3 regions of the Leucobacter faecis genome follow, and region 3 is predicted to be linked to each of the others. Evidence: predicted binding sites of a transcription regulator. Region 3 holds the regulator's gene; each other region holds the start of a gene.
The links. The regulator LexA, encoded in region 3, represses DNA repair genes until DNA is damaged. The targets are predictions, from matches to a motif close to TCGAACANNTGTTCGA.
Positions count from the first base shown of each region.

Region 1: the regulator LexA is predicted to act here: its motif matches at 4,642-4,657, upstream of ACXR2T_RS01515 (HNH endonuclease signature motif containing protein).
Region 2: the regulator LexA is predicted to act here: its motif matches at 2,831-2,846, upstream of ACXR2T_RS08210 (HNH endonuclease signature motif containing protein).

Region 1 is NZ_JBTJEP020000001.1:332,354-340,255, forward strand. It holds gene ACXR2T_RS01490 (ABC transporter permease) at 1-228, shown strand, start outside; gene ACXR2T_RS01495 (ABC transporter permease) at 237-1,187, shown strand; gene ACXR2T_RS01500 (ABC transporter ATP-binding protein) at 1,190-2,944, shown strand; gene ACXR2T_RS01505 (GNAT family N-acetyltransferase) at 2,980-3,960, shown strand; gene ACXR2T_RS01510 (hypothetical protein) at 4,020-4,466, shown strand; gene ACXR2T_RS01515 (HNH endonuclease signature motif containing protein) at 4,666-6,585, shown strand; gene ACXR2T_RS01520 (hypothetical protein) at 6,712-7,191, opposite strand; gene ACXR2T_RS01525 (AraC-like ligand-binding domain-containing protein) at 7,297-7,902, opposite strand, start outside.
Region 2 is NZ_JBTJEP020000008.1:50,325-58,226, forward strand. It holds partial or broken gene ACXR2T_RS08200 (hypothetical protein) at 1-1,874, shown strand, start outside; gene recR (recombination mediator RecR) at 1,917-2,513, shown strand; gene ACXR2T_RS08210 (HNH endonuclease signature motif containing protein) at 2,865-5,495, shown strand; gene ACXR2T_RS08215 (MFS transporter) at 5,852-6,271, shown strand; gene ACXR2T_RS08220 (aspartate kinase) at 6,417-7,694, shown strand; gene ACXR2T_RS08225 (aspartate-semialdehyde dehydrogenase) at 7,794-7,902, shown strand, end outside.
Region 3 is NZ_JBTJEP020000002.1:151,815-159,716, reverse strand. It holds gene metE (5-methyltetrahydropteroyltriglutamate--homocysteine S-methyltransferase) at 1-690, shown strand, start outside; gene ACXR2T_RS02455 (uroporphyrinogen decarboxylase/cobalamine-independent methonine synthase family protein) at 687-1,913, shown strand; gene ACXR2T_RS02450 (methylenetetrahydrofolate reductase) at 1,910-2,836, shown strand; gene lexA (transcriptional repressor LexA) at 2,864-3,526, opposite strand; gene ACXR2T_RS02440 (hypothetical protein) at 3,780-4,208, shown strand; gene ACXR2T_RS02435 (histidinol-phosphate transaminase) at 4,261-5,340, shown strand; gene ACXR2T_RS02430 (DsbA family protein) at 5,388-6,155, shown strand; gene ACXR2T_RS02425 (cytochrome c biogenesis CcdA family protein) at 6,152-7,024, shown strand; gene hisB (imidazoleglycerol-phosphate dehydratase HisB) at 7,035-7,643, shown strand; gene hisH (imidazole glycerol phosphate synthase subunit HisH) at 7,640-7,902, shown strand, end outside.

The DNA.
Region 1 (7,902 bases), on a different contig from region 3:
ATCATTCCGGCCGCATCGCTTGTCGCTGCCTTTGTGATCGGCGGCACCGTGGTGGTCGAGTATCTCTTTTCTTACCCGGGCATTGGATCGGTGCTCGTGGAAGCGGTGGGCAACCGAGACCTGCCACTCATTCAAGCCGTGGTCCTTATTATCGCGGCCGCATACTTCGTCTTTAACTTCATCGCAGACCTGCTTCAGCAGGGCGGCCAGAAGTCGCGAGAGGCCTAGGAGAAGCCATGACTCACGTAGAACCAACGGTTCACACATCAGCGCCAAATCTCGAGCCCAGCCGCAGAGTAGAAGGCCCATCTGCAGAACCTCCGGCGGGGCCAGCGGCAGAGTCCCAAGCGCAGCCCGCACGCGCCGGTGTCATGCGACGCTTCTTGGCGGTGCGTCAGGTGCGCTGGGGTATCTTGCTCGTCGTCGTCATGACGCTCGTTGCCTTTTTCGGGCACCTTGTCGCACCCTTTCCTCCCACAGAGCCCGTCTCGACACCGTACGCGCCGCCCGGCGACGGTTTGCTTCTGGGCGCTGATCAGCTGGGGCGCGATGTGCTCTCTCGTGTGCTTTCGGGCGGCGCTTACCTCGCGTGGATGGCGCCTGTAACAGCCGTCGTTGGGGTCTTCTTTGGCGCGCTCGTTGGAATGTTGGCCGCCTATTTTGGTGGCTGGGTCGACACACTACTCATGCGGTTCATGGATGTACTGCTCGCCTTTCCCGGAATCCTCATGGCGCTTCTCTTCGTCTCGATGCTTGGCCCGAGCCCTCTGTTACTCGTGCTGCTCGTGGTCGTTGCGCTCATTCCAGGAGTTGCGCGAGTGATTCGCGGCGCGACAATTCCGATTGTCAATCGTGAATACGTGCTGTGGGCGCGCGCCGTCGGCGTGAAGCCCGCATCAATCTTGACGCGTGAGGTGCTGCCAAACATTACTTCGCCGCTGCTCGTTGAACTGGGCATCAGGCTCATGTGGGCTGTCGGTATTCTCGCCTCAATCAGCTTTATCGGGTACGGAATCCAGCCGCCTACCCCCGACTGGGGGCTCATGGTGAGCGAAAACCGCACAGGTCTTGCTACCCAACCATTCGCAGTGCTTGCCCCCATCGTCATGATCGCCCTCTTCACGATTGGCGGAAACCTCATTGCCGAGGGTGGCGCCCGTGTCATCGCGCGCACAGAAGGGAATTAACCGTGACCACCATTGAAGTACGCGACCTTACTGTTTCGCTTACAAGCTCTCCCACGACCATCATCGAGCAGGTTTCCCTTTCGTTAGAAGAAGGGGAGGTGATGGGAATTGTCGGTGAGTCAGGCTCGGGCAAGAGCACGCTCGCCCTTGCGCTCTTGGGCTACACACGGCCGGGCGGCACGATTAGTGCTGGCTCTGTAAAGATTGATGGAACCGATTTACTAGCGCTTGACGAAGCGGGGCTGCGTGCGGCCCGGCGCTCTCAAGTCTCGTACATTGCGCAAGATCCCGCGACGGCGCTCAACCCGGCGATGCGTCTGTCGACGCAACTTCTCGAAGCATTAGACGGGCCCAAGGGCGAAGCAATGGCCCGAATTAGGGAAGTGCTCGAAGCGGTCGGGCTACCGAGTGATGATACATTTTTGAAGCGGCACGCAAGCGAGCTTTCGGGTGGGCAGCAGCAGCGCATTGCTATTGCGATGGCTGTCGTCGCGCAGCCGCGCCTGCTTGTACTTGACGAGCCCACTACAGGACTAGACGTTTCGACGCAGGCGAAGGTACTTGAACTCGTGCAGCGTCTGTGCGCCGAGTACCGCATTGCTGCCATCTATGTCACCCATGACCTTGCGGTCGTGGGAGAGGTCGCCGACAGCGTGACGGTTATGTACGGCGGCCAGGTTGTCGAGCAGGGCAGCGTTGAGCACGTGTTGCAGTCGCCAGCTCACCCGTACACGCGGGCGCTGCTGCGAGCGTTGCCGTCGACCCAGCAGCGCCAATACCTGATCCCGATCCCCGGCCGCGCGCCGAGCATCACCGACCGTCCAAGCGGCTGCGTGTTTGCAGAGCGCTGTGCTTTTGTGACCGACGCTTGTCGGGCGGCTGTGCCCGAGCTTGTGAGCGTAGGTGCAGTGCAAACCCGCTGTATTCGCGCAAACGAACTGGCAGCTGCCGATCCCATTCAAATTGTGCCTGCGCCGGTCCATGCGCGCGAAGCGGGAGACGCTCCGCTCCTGCGGGTGTCTGGTCTATCGGCCTCCTATGGGGCGCATAGAGTGCTAAACGACATCTCGCTTGATGTTCGTCGCGGCGAGTGTGTGGCGATCGTGGGGGAGTCTGGCTCAGGCAAGAGCACACTGTCTCGGTGTTTGATTGGTTTGCATACGCAGTGGGCTGGCGCGGTTGAGCTCGACGGTGCACCGCTTGTGCAGGCCGCGGCCAAGAGGTCCCGTGAGGCGCGCCAGAGCCTGCAATACATTTTTCAGAACCCGTTTGGGTCGTTGAACCCGAGGCTCACGGTGGGAGCCTCGCTCGCGGCGCCGCTCACCCTGTTCTCGGGGTTGCGGGGCGCGGCGGCAAAAGCTCGCATCGCCGACGTTCTTGAGCGTGTAGAAATTTCGGGCCGCATGGCCAGCATGTTTCCGGCCGAGCTCTCGGGAGGCCAGCGGCAACGCGTCGCAATCGCCCGTGCGCTCCTAGCCGAGCCGACGGTGCTTATTTGTGACGAGGTGACCAGTGCGCTCGACGTTTCGGTGCAGGCTTCGGTCGTCGAACTGCTGCGTAGCCTGACCGATGACGGGTTGGGCATGATCTTTGTCACCCACAATCTGGCGGTCGTGCGCAGCATCGCGGACTCTGTAGCGGTGCTCAACCAGGGGGTCATTGTCGAGCACGGCGATGTTTCGAGCGTGATGGACGCCCCACAAGACCTCTACACGCAGGGACTGCTCGCTGACACACTCGACCTGCCCGTTGTCTGACCGGCATTTCGTGCCCCATTCTTAGGAGACTCGCGTTGAACCCTCAACTCAACACTGCGCTCGCAGGGATTACTGCACTCATCGAACATTCTGCCGCCGAGTGGAACGCGCGCGACGCTACGCTTGACCCGCAATTACCCGATCGCGACGTCAAATCGGGGGGTGAATTTCTGGTCGAATTCGATCCCCACGGCATAGCTGCGGGCGGCGTGCGCACGCGTGTGAGCGTCGACCCAGGCGCTCCTGAGGCGATCTGGGGAGCAGCTGAACGCGAGGACTTTGCGCTGCGGTGGGACGGTGAGCCGGGCCCTCTGGGGGCACTGCTCGACGCTTGGCTTACAGACGCTGCCACTGCTTCGTGGCGTACGCCAAACCCCTGGGATACCGCGCTTACACTCACCGCCCCCGCACGCGACTCCGCTCTCGCGATCCCGCTGCTTGAGCGCGGCTTCGCGCTCGTGGGCGTTGCTGGGATCCGGATCGGGGCCCGCGGTGCGAGCGAGGCTCGCGCCCGTGATGCACTCACTGCGGCGGGGCTGTGGGTGCGGCCTGCCAGCGCAGCTGATCTCGATCTACTCGCCGAGCTTGACAGTGAGCTGCTCGCGCACGATGCCCAGCACGGTTCAGTGACGGTGCGACAGGGGGCGCAGGCGGTGTTGCGCGCAATGATCGCCGAGCGTTTGGCGCAAAATCCAAGCTGGACCTGGATCGTTGAAGACGAGACGGGCGCTGCGGGGTATCTCAGTATTGAGATCGATGCACCAAGACACCGGGCAATGTGCGCAGAGGGTGGTTCTATTGCCCACCTGCAAGCCATGTATCTGCGGCCGCGTGTGCGCGGTGGTGGCCTTGGGGAGGCGCTCGTCGAGTTCGGTCACGCTCGCATCGAAGCAGTTGGCATCGAGCGGGTGCAGCTTGATTATGCCGCGCTCAATCCGAGGTCGGGGCCGTTCTGGTGCCGCATGGGGTACAGGCCGCTGTGGCACCACTGGCAGCGGCGCCCGGCGAAGATCTGACACTGCTGCACCGGACCAAAGTTTTAGAGCCTAACGAAATACCTAGAGAAAGAGGAAACATGAGTGATTACGAGCGCTTATTCGTGCGCAACATGCCACACACGAAAGATGAGTTCGAGGCTGAGGGTGATCAGGCAGGGCTGCCTGATCCCGAAAACCTTGGCCAGGGGTACTGGTTGATGAACTCTGACCTGGTGCCCGAGGCACAAGCGAACATGACCCATGTGTGGGTGCACGAAAGTGATCAAGAGACATTGTGGGTGAACCCGCACGTGCACGACTACGATGAGATTCTCATTTGGACGGGTTCAAACCCTGACGATCCGCACGATCTCGGGGCAGAGATCTACATGGACATCGACGGCGAGCGGCATGTGATCACCACGTCGGGTTCTGTCTACATTCCCGCTGGTACGGTGCACTGCCCGCTGGGCTTTACGCGTGTTGACCGCCCGTTCCGGTTCAGCGCGCTTTCGCTTGCGCCTAAGTACAAGAGCAAGGTCTAATAAGGATTGAGTTCTATACCCTGGGGTCTGCGTTTACGCGGGCCCCAGGGTTTTTCTGTGGTTGTGGTTGTGGTCGGTTATGGTTGTGGCTGTGTGTTGGGTTGTGGGCGCCCCTGCGGGCGACCAACGCGGTAGTTACTAGTTTCGACTGTTTTGATTCTTTCGAACACGTTTCTCGTATATGTGTTATGCTTGGATCATGTCCAGCAACGTTGCTGGGACAGAGGATTTGACCGTTGAAGCTGAAGCGGAGCAGCTTGTGTCAGGTCTGGCTGACCTTTCTGAGCGTATGGGTGACCGCGAGTTCGCACTCATCGCAGATGACTCCCTGCTCGCCCTCGTAACCGGGCTTGAGCAGGCGTCCCGGCAGCTCGAAGCGTTGATTGTGCGGGCCGAGGGCACGGTGGTGGAGCGTTGCGTGGGTGATACGCGTGAGACGCTTGCGGGCCGGTTGGGGTGTCGCGACGGGGTTGATGTGCTGCAGCGCATTACGCGTAGGTCTCATCGGCTGCTGCGGCAGCGTGCCCTGCTCGCGAGTGACCTACGCCCTGACCAAGGGTATTCGGGTGGTGTGATTGGGCCCGTGTTTCCGGCGATCGCGGCCGCGTTTTATGCGGGCGATGTGTCGTTTGAGACAGCGCAGATGATTGCTGACGCGCTGCGCAAGGTGCCCGGTCATGTTGATCCGGCGGAGGTGGCAGAGGCTGAGCGGTGCATTGTGAATCAAGCGGCGGGGTATCCCGAAGACCACGGCCTTGCAGGTGCTGCGGGTGATGCTGACCTTGATGCTGGCGCTGATGCTGATGCTGATGCTGATGCTGATGTTGACGCGGCCGGCGATGTTGATGCGGGTGTGGTGGCGGAGCGGTTGCCGGTGGGGCATGACACGGTGCGCGAGATTTGCGCGTATTGGGTGACGGCGCTTGATCAAGACGGGCCTGAGCCTGACGAGGAGTCGGTGCTTGCTCGTCGTTCGTTTCGGTTGGGGCGTATGTGGCGGGGCCTGGTGCCCGTGCGTGGGGCGCTCACGCCCGAGGTGGCGGCGCTGCTGGGCAACTTGATCACGGCGCTCAACTCCCCGAACACAGCAACCAACACGGCCGACCCGGCGAGCGCGGCCGACCCGGCGAGCGCGGCCGACCCGGCGAGCGCGGCCGACCCGGCGAGCGCGGCGGACCCGGCGAGCGCGGCGGACCCGGCGAGTGCGGCCGACCCGGGCAACATGACCGACTCAACCGAGTCAGCCGTGTCAACCGACAACCCGACGGGTGATCTTTCCGAGGCGTCGCGGGTGCGGTTTCGTGTCGCTGATGAACCAGACTCCGAAGATCTTGAGCCCGACTTGACGCCCCGGCCAGAGGATGCCCGGTCGCAGGGGCAGAAGATGCATGACTCGCTCATGTTGATCGCTCAGATGGCCGGGCAGGCCGCCGAGATGCCTACTCAGGGTGGGGCGCCGGTGACGGTACTCATTCAGACGACCCAGGCCGAGCTGGCGGCGAGCCTGGCCCGCGATATCGCGCGCGCCGATCAGGCTGAAGCGCAGCAGGCGGCGGGCCGCGGCGGCACGCACGCTGGTGGTGGCCGTACCAGCACGGGTGTGCAGGGCCGGCCCGAGCGGGTGGGGGCGGCGTGGCTACACGGTGCTGACGGGGTGCCGGTGCCGGTGGGGTTTGCGGCGGTGCGGCACAGCATGTGTGCGGGCGCGACGCAGCGGGTGCTGGTGGGTGAGACGGGGCGGATTGTGGGGCTTGAGAGCCCGGCCCGGTTGTTTACGGCGGTGCAGCGGCGGGCGATCACGGCGCGTGATGGGGGTTGTGTGATTCCCGGGTGCACGGTGCCGGGGGCGTGGTGTGAGGTGCATCATGTGACGGGGTGGGCGGCCGGTGGGAAGACGACGCCTGAGAATGGCGTTTTGTTGTGTTGGTGGCATCACCGCAGTGTGGAGGCGGGTGGCTGGCATGTGCGTATGGTGGCGGGGTTGCCCGAGGTGCGGGGGCCGAGGTGGTGGGATCCCGGTATGGTGTGGCGGCCGGCCAGGTCGGTGTGGGCGGTGGCGATGGAGCATGTGGCGGGGCGGGCGGTGCCGGGGCAGCAGCGCAGGCCGCGAACGGGGTAAAAGAATCCTCCTGGGACGAGTGTGTCCACAGGAGGAATACTGTGCCCCCAGAGGTTTTGGCCGCCGTTGCAGATCGCTGGAGCTAGCGGCCTTATCACTAGCCCCAGCGATCTGTCTGACGCAGATCTAGCGATCTGCGTCAGACATGATGCGCCCGTCTTCGTCAGAGCCGTAGTTTGAACTCAGTGACAGCGCGCTGAAGTTGAACGGCCGGGTCACCTTCGTGAAGCCGAGCGGGCAGTGCCGGGTGCCGGCGGGAATATAAATAGAGCCCGAGGTCGTTACAATGTGCCGAACACCCTCGATGTCGATATAGATCTCGGCACCCAGATCCTCAGGATTATCGGGGTCAGTGCCGGTCCAGATGAGAATCTCGTCGTAGTCGTGCTCGTGCACGTTGACCCAGTGGTGAGGTTCGTCGGTCTCAAAGATCCAGGTGTGGCTCATGTGAATCTTGCTCTGCGGCACCTCATCAGCGCGCATCAACCCGAGCGGGGTGCCCGTATTTGGTGGCGAAGGGAGACCCGCCGCGTCACCCTCATTGGTGAAGTCCTCGCCAATATTGGGCATCTCCTTGACAAACAGGTGGTCATATTTTCCGGTCATTTTTCCTCCATTGGATTGTCGAAACGATGTGTGTTGAGATCTGTATCCACCCTATGAACAGGGACAAATAAGAGCGATGCACCTGGCGTGGGTTAGCTGGTACTTTTAGTGGCTGTGCTCAGCAGAACCATTGTGTGCGTGCGAACGAAACTCGCGTGGAGTCACACCGGTGTGACTGCGGAAGAGCTTGCTAAAGTGCGCGGCGTCAACAAAGCCTGAGCGCGATGCGATCACCGAAATAGCGTGGTGCGCGAGTCGAACGTCTGCGAGTTCTCTCTGACATCGTTCGAGCCTACGCGCGCGAATCCACGCCGAGACGCTCACGCCTTCAGCGCGAAACAGGCTATGCAAGTGGCGCACCGAAATGTAGTGCGCTGCAGCGATCTGCGGCGGGCTGAGAGTCGGTGACGCCAGGTTTGAGTCTATGTAGTCTCGAACCTCCTGCAGCAGTCGATACTTAGGATCGAGCGCAACAGGGTCCGTGCCGAGCTGGTCGAGGCAGACCGCCTCGACCAGCCCCACGGTGGAACGCGCAATGTGCGTTCCACCGACGGCGCTCGAATGCGCAGTTGCCTGCGGGACGAGCGGTAGGTGCTGCGCGAGCAGCGCCGTGACAGGTGATGCGGGGCACAATCGAGATGCTACGAGTTGATCCATGAGTTCGAGCGGAATATCTAGTGTTTCCTTGGGTAGCATGAACACAAAGTTGCG
Region 2 (7,902 bases), on a different contig from region 3:
CGCAGGCTCCGGTTGCGCAGGCTCCGGTTGCGCAGGCTCCGGTTGCGCAGGCTCCGGTTGCGCAGGCTCCGGTTGCGCAGGCTCCGGTCGCGCAGGCTCCTGCTACTCCGGTCGCACAGACGCCAGCTTCACCCATTCCAGCGGCGCAGGCGCCAGGACAACCGCACCCGAATGAGGGTGCGGCGGCGTTCGGCCGACCGATTTCTGACATTTTGAGCGCTGCACAGATCGCCAGCATCGGCACAGAGCCGACTACACCCGCTCCGAGCGCGCAGAAGCTAGCGCCCGCGGTGGCGCCTGCAGCGCAAGCTGCGGGAAGCGCCGGGCTTCCCGTCGCCCCCGGTCAGCAGTCAGCACACGCAGCGCACAACGATCCGGCACAGAGCACTCAGCCAGCGCAGGGCACCGATCCGGCGCAGCACACGGGCCCCGCCCAGCAGCCGCCGGCTCCTGTCATGGGAACCGACGCGCCTGGGACAGATGAGGGTTATGACGAGTCAGAGTCGCTCGCGGGTGATTTCAATGATTTGCTCGAAGTGTGGCCCGACCTGCTCGAGGAGATCCTCGAACAAGATCGTGCTGCTTGGAACGCCGTCAAGGTCGTGCAGCCGCTGTCACTCGAGGGTGACCTGCTCGCTGTCGGCTTCGCCTCGCGGTCAGACCTCGAAACGTTCAAGGTGGCGGGTTCTGGCCCGCTTCGCGAGGCGATCCTGTCGGCCGTTGGGGTGTCGGTGAAGTACCAGCCGCGCCAGATTCCGCAGGGACAGGCACCAGCCGCGGCTCCTGGGCAGGCGCGCGAAGTGGCCGACCCCGCAGCAGAGGAGCCTCACCGAGCGGGCCCAATCGCGCCTCAGTCCCAGGGCCCGACTCAGGCTCAGGGCCAGGGCCAGGGCCAGGGCCAGGGCCAGGACCGGGGCCAGGGCCAGACCAGCGCTCTCGCGACGAATCAGCATGCGGCACGGGGCGCAGCGACAGCGGCCGCGCATGACGACCCCGTCGCGCGAGCTGCTGCCCGCCTGAGCGCACTGGGGCCAGCGATGGCTGCTCCAGCCTGGGCCGAACTGAAGCCCGAGGTTCAAGAGCCCGTGCAGACCGCGGAACAGCCGCGGCAGTCTCAGTCTCAGTCTCAGTCTCAGGCTCCCTCGCAGGATGCTCGGCAAGCTCAACCACAGCAGCCAGGGTCGATGCCTGTAGACGCCACTTCGGCTCCGGCGGCTCCGACAGCTCCGACGGCTCCGACGGCTCTGGCGGCTCCGGCGACTCCGACAGCTCCGGCGGCGCCTGCTTTTGAAGCGCCCGCGAGCGCGGAACCGACTGCAGTACCTGCGCCTGCGCCTGCGCCTGCGCCTGCGCCTGCGCCTGCACCTGCACCTGCACCTGCGGCAACATCGGTATCTGATCCAGTTTCAGTACCTGAGTCATTCGTTGAGGCGCCCGCAGAAGAGCCGATGGCAGCCGCAGTCGAGGTGCCCTCAGCGCCCGCTGCGACGCCGACGCCCCAGAGCTATGGTGACGATCCGTATGCGAACGATCCGTATGCGGGGGAGCCAAGCTTCGACGACTACGACGATCCGTACGCGTCACAGACTGCACCTGTACCTGTACCTGTACCTGTACCTGCACCTGCACCTGCACCTGCACCTGCTGCTGCTACTCCAGCCGTCGACGAAACGCCCGTGTCAGCACCTGAGTCTGCGCCCATGCCCGCTGAAACCCCGGCAGCCGAACCCGCAGCTCAAACAACAGCACCGCCAAGCGCCAAGCGCGCAGCGGCCCCGACATTCACGCGCTACGGTGAAGCCGTCGTGCGCGAGACGTTGGGCGCGCGGTTCGTCGAGGAGCTGCCGCTCGCGCAGCCGCGACCGCAAGACTAGCGGCGCGCGTACCTCACCACACCACTTAGCGAAGGGATGCCCGTGTACGACGGCATTGTGCAAGACCTGATCGACGAATTCGGCAGGCTCCCCGGTATCGGGCCGAAATCGGCCCAGCGCATTGCATTTCACATTCTGCAGACGCAGAACTTTGACGTCTCACGCCTCGCCGAGCTACTCACCGAGGTGCGCGAGCGCGTGCGCTTCTGCGAGGTGTGCGGCAACATTACCGAAAGCGAGCGCTGCTCAATCTGCAGCGACCCGCGGCGCGATCAAACGCTCATTTGCGTCGTCGAGGAGTCGAAGGATGTCGTCGCCATCGAACGCACCAGGCAATTTCGCGGGCTTTACCACGTGCTCGGCGGGGCTATTAGCCCCATCGACGGGATCGGCCCCGATGATCTTTCGATCCCCGCTCTCATGCGCCGGATCGGTGACGCCGACATCAAAGAAGTGATTATCGCGACCGACCCGAACCTCGAGGGCGAAGCGACCGCCGCCTACCTGTCGCGACTGCTGACTGCGATCGAGGTGCCGGTGTCTCGGCTGGCCTCAGGCCTGCCAGTGGGCGGGGACCTCGAGTTCGCTGACGAAGTGACACTGGGCCGCGCATTCGAGGGCCGCCGCAAGGTCGATTAGGGATCTCCACTGTCCGTTACGCTGCGAGCATCGTAAGCTCCTGCGATCCTTTCGTCGTCATCCCTCCTGTCCCATCTGAGTGCACGTAGGACTCAGAAAGCGTCGGTGCTTCGTGCCGTCCGTGAAGGTGTTCACAACGCCGCGAGCCGCGGAATTCATGCCGACGCACAACAACCGCCTACAACACCGATCTACACATCGACCCACACCCAACGACTCCACTCGCACTGTTCAAGCAGTGCCTAATCGAGTCGTCCACAGCCCCCTGTTTCGACCGAAAATTGGCGTGATTACGCCAAATCTGTGGATAACTTCACTCGAATAAACCTACGATTCGTGAGATAATAGGGTATGGAAGCCAAACCCTCACCACAGCACGAAGAACCCCTCGCGGGCCTCTTCACTGAGGCTGCGAGCGAGGGTGCTGATGCGGGCTTGAACGACGCGGCCGCGGCCGGTGTTTCAGGCATGAGCGCTGATGCGGGCTTGAACGACGCGGCCGCGGCCGGTGTTTCAGGCATGAGCGCTGTTGCGGGGGTGACTGATGAGTCGGCAGTGCCCCCTGTGGCGGATACTGCAGCGGGCGCCACGGCGGATGCCACTGGCGGGTTGGGGATGCAGGCGAAGTGTGACGAGATCGTGCAGCTTATGGCGCACGTGCAGTCCTTGTTTCCGGCCGACTGCCCCGGCGCTGACGCGCGTACGGTCGTGAACGCGCTCACCGACGAGGGGGCGAGTGATTTCGCGAAGATCGTGGCTCAGGTGATGCGCAAGTGTTCTGAGCTGGAGGTACTGAGCGCTGGGGTGGTGGGAACTCGGTCGGCTAAACGTGCCGGGCAGCCCGGGGTGGCGCAGGCGAGTGGTTTCAAAACGGGTGTTGAGATGATGCAGCACCTCACGGGGAGTTCGTGGGGTGAAGCGTCTCGCAAGGTGCGGGTGGGCCAGAGCATGCTCGCTGGCGAGACGGCGGAGCGTGAGGCGCGTGAGCAGCGTGAAGCGTTGGCGAGGCTCGCACGCGAAGCCAGCGACAGCGGTGGAGACATCGATGGCGGTGAAAGCAGTGATGACGGTGCTGGCGGTGACAGCGCTGCCGGTATGGACGCTGAAGCTGCGGCGGCTGAGGCTGCTGCGGCGGAGGCCATGCTGGTGTTGGCGGTGCCGTGGCACACGGTGCTCGACCGGGCCGTGTCGCGTGACCGGCTCACCGACCCGCAAAACGATGCGATCAGGCAGGGCCTCGGCGTGCCGCCGTGTGCTCCCGCACGAGACGCACAAACCGTAGATACTACTGCGGGTGCTGCGACTGGCGCCGCAACGCCTGGTGCCGCGGCAAACAGCAATACCCAGGTAATGCCGGCGTGTGCGTTCCACACGGCAGCCTACGCGGCCCTCCACACTCCCCAGTATCAGCAGGACCCTGCAACGCTCTCCGCCACCGGAGACGCCACTAACACCGCCCCCACCACGGCCGCGGATTCCGCGGCGATCGCTGGGACCGTTACCGCTATTGACACAGAGGCAGCGGCAGCGGCAAACGCAGCCGCAGCCGCAGATGGTGAAGCAGACGCGTGCGCGGGCCGGTGTGAAGCAGCCCTGCTGGTGCTGTGGTGGCAGGCCGGGCTCGACCTGATCGAGGCGGCCCAGCACACTCGGGTGGAAGAGCTGCGCCGCCAGGCACGAGCGATTCGTGATCTCCTCGACCCGGAGGGGGCGACGCTGCGGCGTAACGAGCGGTATGAGGCGCGTTCGTTTCGGTGGTGGACGGACCCGAATGGGCAGTTCCATGCCCGCCTCACCTGTGACGATGACGCGGGGGCGTGGATTCAGACGATCTTTGCGAGCGCGCTGCGCCCCCGCCGCGGCGGGCCCCGCTTCATCGACCCGGCAGAGCAGGCCGCGGGTGACGAACTCGCGCAAGACGAGCGCAGCCACCACCAGATCTCGCACGACCTGCTCATCGATCTGCTCCAGTCGGGCGCGGTCGCCGACCAGCAGACCGTGTTCGGTACGAGGCAGGTGGGCGTGCGGGTGGTGCAGGTCGTGAACCGTGAAGCATACCTCGCCGAACAGGCCGAAGCCCGCGCCGCCGAGGCAGCCGCGAAAGCCACCAAGGCCGCCAAGGCCGGGAAGAAGACCGCCAGGCAGGCAGCCCGCGGCACCACCCCCGAGGCGCAGCAAGCTACAGGCACGCAGACGCCGGATACGCAGTCGCCGGGCCCACAGGCACCGGGCCCACAGTCGCCGGGCTCACAGACGCCGGGCGCGCAGGGCGACGCTCACGCCGAAACCGCTGCAACGGGCGCCACGACCACAACACCAGCGGCTCCCGCGGACCCGGTCGGGGTGGTCGCCTGGTACGAGGACGGCCTCACCATCACTTCCGACGCGGTCGTCGCCAAGCAGCGCTGCAACGCCGGCGTCGTATACGTCACCGTCGACGAAGACTACAACCCCCTCGACGTGGGGCGCGAACAACGGCTCTACAACGGGGCCCAACGCATCGCCCTCGCCACCCGTGATGGCGGGTGTCGCTGGCCGGGCTGTGATCGACCCTCTTCTTACTGCGAAGCGCACCATATTGACCACTGGCATTCCGACCAGGGCCGCACCGACATCGATCGAGGGATCGCTCTGTGCGCCACCCACCATTTGCAGCTCCACAACTACGGATGGAAGATCACCCGCGACGGGCGCGGCCCCTTCGTGCTCCATCCACCACCCGGACCTGAGGGGACAACTGCGCCCATTCCTCTCGGTGAACCAGCCCCACCGACCGGGCAGGCAGACCAAGCTACGACGCGACCTTCTGGTCTCGGAACAACACCCTCGGTACGAGAAACCACCCCGACCTTCGAACTCACACCGCGCGAGCTCACGACACCACTTCCCGTCACCTACGCGATGCGAGCTGGTGCCCCGAGATCCAGGCGCTTCAAGCCCGCCGAGCAGCGGGCTTACGCGGCAGCCAACGGTTACGTGTAACCGCGAGCAGGGTTGAACCCGAATGTCGTCACACGGATACAGCGTCTGGATCCTGCGAGTCGCAAGCTCCCGCAGGATGACGTGGGAGACCAACTCCCTCAGGATGACATAGGTGGGTAGCTCCCGCAGCATGACGTAGGAGCCCAGCTCCCGCAGGAGGACCTAGGTGGGTAGCTCCCGCAGGATGACGTAGGAGCCCAGCTCCCGCAGGATGACATAGGAGCCCAGCTCCCACAGGATGACGTGAGAAAGCGTGCCAGATTGCTTATTTTAGTACCCAGGGTCGGGTGACTCCAGGCCCTCCCCAAACGGGTCAGCCTCATCGAAACTAGATGACAACAGTGAGGAGGCGTGACATGCAGCAGCGGGACTCCAAAGGGCCGCAACCCAATGATCCGGATCATGCAAACGAGCCCGGCGCGACCCGCGGGCGTTATGACCCTGCGCAAGATCCGATGCGCATGGGCAATCAGCCCGCGCTGCAGACCTCGACAGGAGCAGTCTGGCTCGTGATGGGCTCGCTGTTTGCGATCATCACGATCGGCACGCTGGTGGCGATCGCGCTCACGACCGTGGGTGGCGCCGCGACCGTCGGATGGAGCACCGCGGCGACCGTGCTCATGCTCTTCTTAGCGATGGTGATCGTGCGCATCGTGACTAAGCGGGGGCGCCGCCGCTTGATCTGGATGGCAGTGTTCTTTCTCGCGATGGCGGCGGTAGCACTCGGAGGTATCTGGCTTACCGCCGTGTACAGCGCTGCGGGCCAGATTATGTGACGCGGTTTATCTGACGCGGTTTATGTGACGCGGATAATGTGACGCGGTGTGACGGCTCGGCCCGGCAGGCGAGGCGATATGTACGAACCAGTCGAGCAGGTTCGCTAGACTAGACGCTGGCGTAGAAATTTGAGGAGGAACCCGCGTGGCTTTGATTGTGCAGAAGTTCGGGGGTTCGTCAGTTGCTGACGCCGAGAGCATTAAGCGCGTGGCGAAGCGCATCGTAGAAACCCGCCGTGCGGGCAACGATGTCGTCGTCGCAGTGAGTGCCATGGGCGACACCACCGACGAGCTGATGGATCTGGCGGCCGAGTGCACACCCATTCCCGCCCCGCGTGAGCTTGACATGCTGCTCACCGCAGGCGAGCGTATTTCGATGGCGCTGCTCGCGATGACCATCAAGGGTATGGGCATTGAGGCGCTGTCGTTCACGGGCAGCCAGGCTGGCATGATTACGACGGCCGAGCACGGTGCGGCCAAGATCGTCGACGTCACGCCCGACCGTGTGCGAGAGGCGCTCGATCAGGGCGCTGTCGCGATCGTTGCGGGCTTTCAGGGCTTCAACCGAGATTCGCGCGACATCACGACGCTCGGACGCGGCGGCTCAGACACGACCGCGGTTGCCCTCGCTGCAGCACTCGGCGCCGACGTGTGCGAGATCTACACCGACGTCGACGGCATCTATACGACCGACCCCCGCGTCGTACCTAAAGCCCGCAAGATCGATGTGATCTCGGCCGAAGAGATGCTCGAGCTCGCGGCCTCGGGCGCCAAGATTTTGCACCTGCGCGCTGTTGAATACGCGCGTCGCCACGGCGTCGTGCTGCACGTACGCTCGTCGTTTTCAGGCGAAGAGGGAACAATCGTTTACGACCCCGCAAAGGGGCACCCGAAGGGAGATCAGGTGGAAGATCCGATCATCACTGGTATCGCCGCTGAGAAGAGCGAAGCGAAAATTACCGTCGGCGGGGTGCCAGATATTCCAGGCAAGGCCGCGCAGATCTTCGACATCGTCGCTAAGACGAAGGCGAACATCGACATGATCGTGCAGAACGTGTCAGCCGCCGACACGAACCTCACCGACATTTCGTTCACGCTGCCCGTCGGCGACGGCAAGCGCGTGATCGATGCGCTCGAAGCAGAGCGTGAGGCGCTCGAGTTCGAGGCGCTGCAGTACGACGACCAGATCGCCAAGGTCGCGGTTGTGGGCGCTGGCATGCGCACCAACTCGGGTGTTTCGGCCAAGTTGTTTCGCACCCTGTACGAAGCGGGCATCAACATCGAGATGATCTCGACCTCAGAGATTCGCATCTCGGTCGTGACGCGCGCCGACGTGATGGACAAGGCAGTGCAGGTGCTGCACACCGCGTTTGGGCTCGACTCCGACCACGACGCCACCGTGTACGCGGGCACCGGCCGCTAGCACCAACTAAACACACAACACGTTCAGTGTGAGCGCGCGGTGCGCTAGACGTGCCGCGCGCTTGCGCGTATGTACAAGTCAACGGAACAGGAGCCCCACATGGCTGCACAGCAGGGTCTTTCAATCGGTATCGCCGGTGCCACCGGCCAGGTCGGCGCGGTGATGCGCCAGCTGCTTCTCGAGCGCGAATTTCCCGTCGCCTCGATTC
Region 3 (7,902 bases):
CCGATGACCGTCGCATGGTCGGCGTACGCCCAGTCGCTCACCCCGCGCCCCGTGAAGGGCATGCTGACGGGCCCGGTCACGATTCTCGCATGGTCGTTTGTGCGCGATGACCAGCCGCTCGCTGATACCGCCAACCAGGTGGCGCTCGCGCTGCGCGACGAGATCGACGACCTTGTCGAGGCTGGCATTCACATCGTGCAGGTCGACGAGCCGGCGCTGCGGGAGCTGCTGCCGCTCGACGCGAGCCGCCAGGCCGACTACCTCGACTGGTCGGTGGGCGCGTTCCGTCTCGCGACCGGAGGTGGAGCGGCTGAGGTGCAGATCCACACGCACCTGTGCTACTCAGAGTTCGGCGAGATCATTGGCGCCGTCGATGGTCTCGACGCCGACGTGACGAGCATCGAAGCGGCGCGCAGCCGCATGGATGTCGTCGAGCCGCTGGGTGACCACGGCTACTCACGGGGCATTGGCCCGGGCGTCTACGATATCCACTCACCCCGCGTTCCCAGCACTGAGGAGCAGGCCGAGCTGATTCGCATCGCCGCGGCCCGCATTCCGGGCGAGCAGCTGTGGGTCAACCCCGACTGCGGGCTCAAGACGCGCGGCTACGAAGAGACCATTGCGAGCCTCACGAACCTGGTGCGCGCGGCGCGCGAGGTGCGAGAGGCCGTGCCCTCGGGCGTCGCGTGAACACGCAGCATGTGAGCGCGCACGACGCGCGCACCGCGGCGGGGGAGCATGCCCCCGCCGCGTGGCCCGCGGGCGAACTGCCGACGGAGCCCGTGGGCTCGCTCCCGCGGCCCGCGCGGCTGCAGCGCACAGTGCTTGACGCGGAGCTCGGGCTCGTGTCGGCGAGCGAGCTAGCCGAAGCGCAAGACTGCGCGGTGCGCGAGACGATCGCGGGCCTTGAAGCGACCGGATCGCCCATCGTTACCGACGGCGAACAGCGCAGGCAGAGCTTTTCGAGTTACCCGCTCGGGCCCGATCCCGAGCGTAGCGCGCCGGGCGAAGACCCGGTGTTTGCCGTCTTCGCCGACGGCCATCACCGGGTCGTGCCGAGGCTCGCGCGCGCACCGTTTGAGTTTCGTGGGTGGGCCGCCGACGACGTCAAGGCTGCCCGCTCGCTCACCACGCTGCCGCTGAAGCAAGCGGTTGTTTCGCCGTCGATGCTGTCGCTCATGTGGACTGACGACCTGGCCGGTTCATACACGCGCGCCGAATTTCTCGACCATGTTGTGGCGGGCTGCGCAGAAGACATTCGCCGCTCGTTTGCGGCCGGGGCCGCGCGCGTCACGATCGACTTCACCGAGGGGCGGCTTGCTCTGCGCCGTGACCTGCGCGCGCCCTGGGCGGGGCCCGCCGCGCTCAGCGGGTTTATCGAGCTGATGAACCGCGTGCTCGATTTGGTGCCTGCGCCCCTGCGCCAGGCGGTCGGTGTGCACACCTGCCCCGGCAACGATCACGACAGCGCGCACAGCGCCGACGTCGACTATGCCGAACTGATTCCCGAGCTGTTTCAGATCGAAGCTGGCTACTTTCTGGTGCAGGCCGCGGGTGAGTCTGATCCGGATCGAGTGGCCCGGCTCGTAGGCCGTCAGCTGCGCGACCTTGCTGCGGCCGGCGGGCGCACGCCGCGGGTACTCTTTGGTGTCACCGACCCCACGAACCCGAAGCTCGAAACTGATCGCGAAATTGCCGAACAGCTCGTGCGTGCGGCCCGATTCGTGCCCCCTGCACAGTTGGGTTCAACCGACGACTGCGGGTTCTCGCCGTACTTGATTGACGAGAAGCCCCGACACGGTTCACCCGACTTTGCGCGTGACGTCGCCTTTGCCAAGATTGCCGCGCGTGTGCGGGGCACAACGATTGCGAGTGCCGAACTCGCTGGACGCCCCGAGGAGGTGCTCGTATGAGCTCATCTGATACTCGCGCATCGGGTGACCTGCTGCTCACCGGCAGCGCGCCGACCAAGCCACGGTTTTCGTTTGAGGTGTTTCCGGCTCGCAGTGGTGCCGCGGCGCTTGCGCTCGGAAACGCGGTGCAGCATTTGGCCGCGGCGGGGCCCGACTTCATCTCGGTGACGTACGGTGCGAACGGGTCGCACCGAGGTGCTTCACTCGACCTGGTGAAGTATCTGCGTGATCACACGAATGCCCTACCGCTCGCACACCTCACGACGGTGGGCGAGACGCGCGAGGCCATTCTTGAAGCGATTCACGGCATCATGGACGCTGGCGTGCACGACTTTCTCGCGCTGCGGGGAGACCCACCGCGCGGGTCTAGCGAGTCTGATGCGGCCGTGGCCGGTTCGCTCAGCTCGCTCGAGCTCGTTGAACTGGTGGCACAGGCGAGGGCCGAGCGCCCGCCGTTCACGAGTGTGGGGCGCACGTGCGTCGCGGCCTACCCCAACGGGCATGCGCTGTCGCGTTCTCGCGCCGAGGACGTTGACTGGCTCGTGGCGAAGCAGGAAGCAGGCGCACAGTTTGCGATCACGCAACTGTTCTTTTACGCCGACGAATACCTCGCGTTCGTGGCCGATGCCCAGCGCGCAGGGCTTACGATTCCGGTGTTGCCGGGCCTCATGCCGGTGGCGACAGCGGCACAGCTGCGCAAGGTCGCCGAGCTGGCGGGCCGCCCGGCGCCCTCAGAGCTGATGCGCGCAATCGAAGAAGCTGGCGGTTATGCACCAGAGCTCGGGGTTGAGCACACCATCGAGCTGTCTCGCGAGTTGCTTGACGGCGGGGCGCCCTCCCTGCATCTCTACACGTTCAACCGTCACGAGCGTGTGCTCGCGGTGCTGCGAGAGCTTGACCTGCTATCGCCCGCGCTGGTCTAGCGGGGGCCGAGGAGTGGTCGCGGGCTGCTAGATCGAGCGCAGCACCGCGACCACTTTGCCGAGGACCTCGGCGTGGTCACCCAGGATCGGCTCGAACGCGCTATTGCGGGGCAAAAGCCAAGTGTGGCCGTCGCGACGTCGAAACACTTTGACGGTCGCTTCGCCGTCGATCATGGCGGCTACGATATCGCCGCTGGTCGCTTCGCGTTGCTGACGAACGACAACGAAGTCTCCGTCACAAATCGCGGCGTCAACCATCGAATCGCCCACCACCTTGAGCATGAATACCGTGCCGTTGCCTACGAGCTGCCGGGGCAGCGGCATGATCTCTTCCACCTGCTGGTCAGCAGTGATCGGTACGCCGGCCGCAATCTGCCCGACGAGTGGCACGAAGGCAGTCTCTTCAGCTGACACGGGAGTGTCGACCGGGGGCTCGTCCACGGTGGGGCTCACGAGAATTTCGAGCGCGCGCGGGCGGTGGGGGTCCCGCCGAATGCAGCCCGCCAACTCGAGTCGGTTGAGCTGGTGGGTGACGCTCGAAAGTGACGAAAGCCCCACGGCGTCGCCGATCTCTCGCATGCTCGGTGGATACCCGCGCGTGGTTACCGAACTGACAATGTACTCGAGAATAACGCGCTGTTTCGCGGTCAGCCGGTCTAAGCGCTCTAACCGTTCTGCATTGGTGACCATGATGTCGACTCCTCGTTGCTGTGCTTCGCGGCAGGCGGGCTGTCGACGTCAGTGTCGGAGGTGCCTGCTTGAGTGCTCTCGTTGGTTCGAAAGCTTACCCGGCTTTGGTGCGACCCGCCAAACAAGTGTTCGAGAATTCCGTGCGCAAGTTTGGTGAAGATCGAACGAAGGGGTTGCGGTTTCGATATATCGAAGTTATATTCGAAAGCGATGTTCGCCCGTGTGGTGAACGCTCGATTGAAGGGAAATGACAATGAGTGCAGCAGTGACGCAGGTACCCATCATTCAGAGGGCACAAGCGGGCGCAGTCGCGCCCGCGGCGCGAGTGGCGCCCGTGCGTATTCGACTCACACGCCGGGGCCGCGTCGTCTTTGGCGGACTTGCAGCGTGTGCGGTGGCGGCATCGTTTGCCCTGGTGGCGACTCTTGGTGCACCGCAAGCTGTGGCGTCTGGGGAACCCAGTGGTGCTGAGTTTGGGTACATTGTGGCGGCGCCGGGAGCTTCGCTGTGGCAGCTGGCAACCGAGCTCGACCCGGCGATGGATCCCCGCGAGTTGGTGGCAGAGATCATTCAGCTCAACCAGCTACGCGGCGCCGACATCGCGGCGGGTCAGCCCATTGCGGTGCCGCTGCGCTATGGCGACAGCGGTTCGGTGATGGCCGCTGAGGAACTGGGGCTGTAGCCTGGCGTAGCATCTGGCGGGCAGCGCTGCTCGCCCTCTATAGACTGGCTGCGTGACCAGTTTGAGTGATCTTCCCCTCCGTGCCAATCTCGTGGGTAAGCGGCCCTATGGCGCTCCGCAAGACCCGGTTCCCGTGAGCTTGAATGTGAATGAGAACACGCACCCCATTCCCGACGAGGTTGTCGCAGACATCACCGCGGCGCTCGAAGTTGCCGTGCGCACGGCAAACCGGTACCCGGATCGCGAGTTCGACGGCCTGCGAGTAGCGCTAGCCGGCTACCTGGGGCATGGCCTCACAGCAGAGCAGCTGTGGGCCGCGAATGGTTCCAACGAGGTGCTGCAGCAGGTGCTGCAGGCCTTCGGTGGGCCCGGCCGCACCCTACTGAGCTTCACCCCAACCTATTCGATGTACCCGCTGCTGGCCGATGGCACTGACACTGGCTGGATCGCGGTGCCGCGGCCCGAGGGGTACCGACTGGCAGCCGATGATGTACGTGCGGCGCTCACCGAGCACCAGCCCAGCATCGCGATTCTGTGCGGCCCCAACAACCCGACAGGAACACCGCTCGACCGCGACGTGATTCTCGCCGCGTATGACGCGTTCGACGGGATACTGATTGTCGATGAGGCATACTTTGAGTTCGACGGCGAACGAGAGAGCGCCGTCACGCTCCTTGAGGGGCGCCCGCGGCTCTTGGTATCGCGCACGATGAGTAAGGCGTTTGCATTTGCGGGGGTGCGTCTTGGTTACCTAGCCGCAGACCCCGCCGTCATCGATGCCTTGCGCCTCGTGCGCCTGCCCTACCACCTGTCAGCCCTCACGCAGGCAGCGGCCACCACCGCGATCAAGCATGCGGCAACCATGCTGGCCACGGTTGCCGATATTCGCACTCAGCGCGACAGGCTCGGTTCGGCGCTGTCTGCGCTGGGCTACCGTGTGCATGAGTCGGGCGCCAACTTCTTGCTCGTCGGAGGTTTTGCCAACCCCGACGCGGTATTTGAGCAACTGCGTGCGCAGGGCATCCTGATCCGGAACCTGGGTATTGATGGACACCTGCGCATCACGGCCGGCACCGAGAGCGAGACGACCGCGGTGATCGACGCGATCACCGCGCTGACGCCTCAGAGCTAACGGGGCTCTCAGCGTCGCTGCACACACGCGGCGATAGGGTGCTGGGTATGCCTACAGCGCCCGAAGCCATGCCCCGCCACGTGCTCGAACGCCAGCTGCGCACGTCGCGGCTCGTTAATGTGATTCTTGCGGTGGTAGCCGCCCTCGCCCTCGTGTTTGGGGCGGTGCAATGGTCACAGAGTTCTGGCGCGGGCCAGGGCGCTGCAGCAACTCCGCAAGCGGGGGCGCAGACGGGTGAACAGGCCGAGGGTGAGTCGCAGGGTGCCCAGCTCGAGCGGCGAATCGACGGTGACCCGATGGCCATCGGTGACATCGACGCACCCGTCGTAATGACCGAGTGGGTCGACCTGCGCTGCCCCTACTGCGCCGTGTTTACGCGCGACACGCTGCCCGACGTGATCAAAGAGTACGTTGACGCGGGCAAGGTCCGCATCGAAATGAACGACGTCGCCTTCTTCGGTGAAGAATCCCTGCGAGCATCTGCCGCGGCACGCGCCGCGGCAGAACAGGGTCGCTACTTTGAATTCATCGACGCGATCTACCAGGCAGCGCCAGAGTCGGGGCACCCCGACCTTACGGCAGACGAACTGCTGGGGCACGCCAAGACGGCCAAGGTGCCAGACCTTGCACAGTTTAAGAAAGACATGGCCCGCGAAGATCTGCGAGCAGCGGTGTCAACCGACACCGAGCGTGCCAGCCAGCTCGGCGTGACGGGTGTGCCGTTCTTTGCCGTGGGTGGGCAGGGCGTGAGTGGTGCCCAACCCATCGAGACATTTCGCCAGTTTCTAGATGGGGCCGTCGGAGTAGCTCAGTGAACCTCACCCTCGCCGGTGCGTTCTTAGGAGGGGTGCTCACTCTGCTGAGCCCGTGCTCGGTGATGCTCCTACCCGCATTTTTTGCTTACGCGTTCACGAGCACGGGCGCGCTGCTCGCACGCACGGGGGTCTTTTTCTTGGGGCTTGCGACCGCGCTCGTGCCGCTGGGCCTCCTCGCAGGCACGGTCGGGGCCTGGGTGAGCACGAATCGATTTGAGCTTGTCAGTGTCGCGTCGATTGTGGTGATGGTGCTCGGGCTGGTGTTGCTGATTGGTGTGCCGATGCCCGGGGTGATGCGCCAGCGGGGGCCCGAGAGCGCCTCTGCCGTTGCGGTGTTTGCGCTCGGTGCGGTGTACGGGCTCGCCGGCGTGTGCGCGGGCCCGCTGCTGGGCGCTGCGCTGTCGTTTGCGGCGTTTGGGGGCAGCGCGGCGTTTGGGGGAGTCGTGCTGCTCGTCTTCGCGGCCGGCATGACGTTGCCGCTCTTCGTGCTCGCGCTCGTGTGGAACAGGGTGCCCGCCGTGCGGGGGCTCGTGCGGCCGCGTGAGCTGCGCATAGGTAAGTGGCGCAACGCGTGGACCAATGTGATTGGCGGCGCGCTGACCATTTTGATCGGTGCGCTGCTGTTTGTTACGCGCGGCACCACCACGCTCGGCGGGCTCGTCGGGGCCACCACCCAGGCAAAGCTCGAAGCCGACGTGCTGCGCGTAACCGAGGCCGTGCCGAACTGGGCCGTAGCGGTGGTGTTCATCCTTCTCGCGGGAACCTGGGCCGCGACTGTGGTGCTGCGCCGGGGTCAGACCGCTACTGCCGATCCGGCGGCCGAGCCAGCAACCCTGCCCGTGGCCGAGCGAGCAGGCGAAGCTGAGTAGACTGGGGAGTATGTCCGCAGCATCACGAACAGCGTCGCTCGAGCGTGTCACGAGCGAATCGCAGATTACCGTCTCAGTCAACCTTGATGGCACCGGCGAAGCCGATGTCGAAACCGGTGTTCCCTTCTTCGATCACATGCTCACCGCGTTCGCGCGGCACTCGCTCACCGATCTCACGGTGCGAGCAACGGGTGACGTGCACATCGATGTTCACCACACCGTCGAAGACACCGGCATCTTGCTGGGTCAGGCGCTGCTTGAAGCGCTCGGTGACAAAAGCGGCATCTCGCGCTATGGCGACGCACTCGTGCCGCTCGACGAAGCACTCGCACAGGCGGTCGTTGATATTTCAGGGCGCCCGTACCTCGTGCACTCGGGTGAGCCGGCCGGTTTCGAATTTCACCTGATCGGTGGGCACTACACGGGTTCGATGGTGCGGCACTTCTTCGAAGCACTCGTGCTCAACGCGCGCCTCACCGCGCACATCAAGCTCATTGAGGGCCGTGACCCGCACCACATCGCAGAGGCTGAGTTCAAAGCTTTTGCGCGCGCCTTCCGCGTCGCAAAAGCGAAAGATCCCCTCGTGAAGGGGATTCCGTCCACGAAGGGTGCTCTGTGACACGCAAGCGCGTGGTCGTACTCGACTACGGCTCAGGCAACGTGCACTCCGCGGTGAAGGCACTCGCGGCCGCTGGGGCAGACGTGACACTCTCGCGTGACCCGAAGCTGGTGGCAGAAGCAGATGGCCTGCTTGTGCCGGGAGTGGGCGCCTTTGGCGCGGTCATGCAGCAGCTGCGCGCAGTGCGCGGCGACGAAATGATTGAACGCAGGCTCGCGGGGGGCCGACCGGTGCTTGGCATCTGTGTCGGGCACCAGGT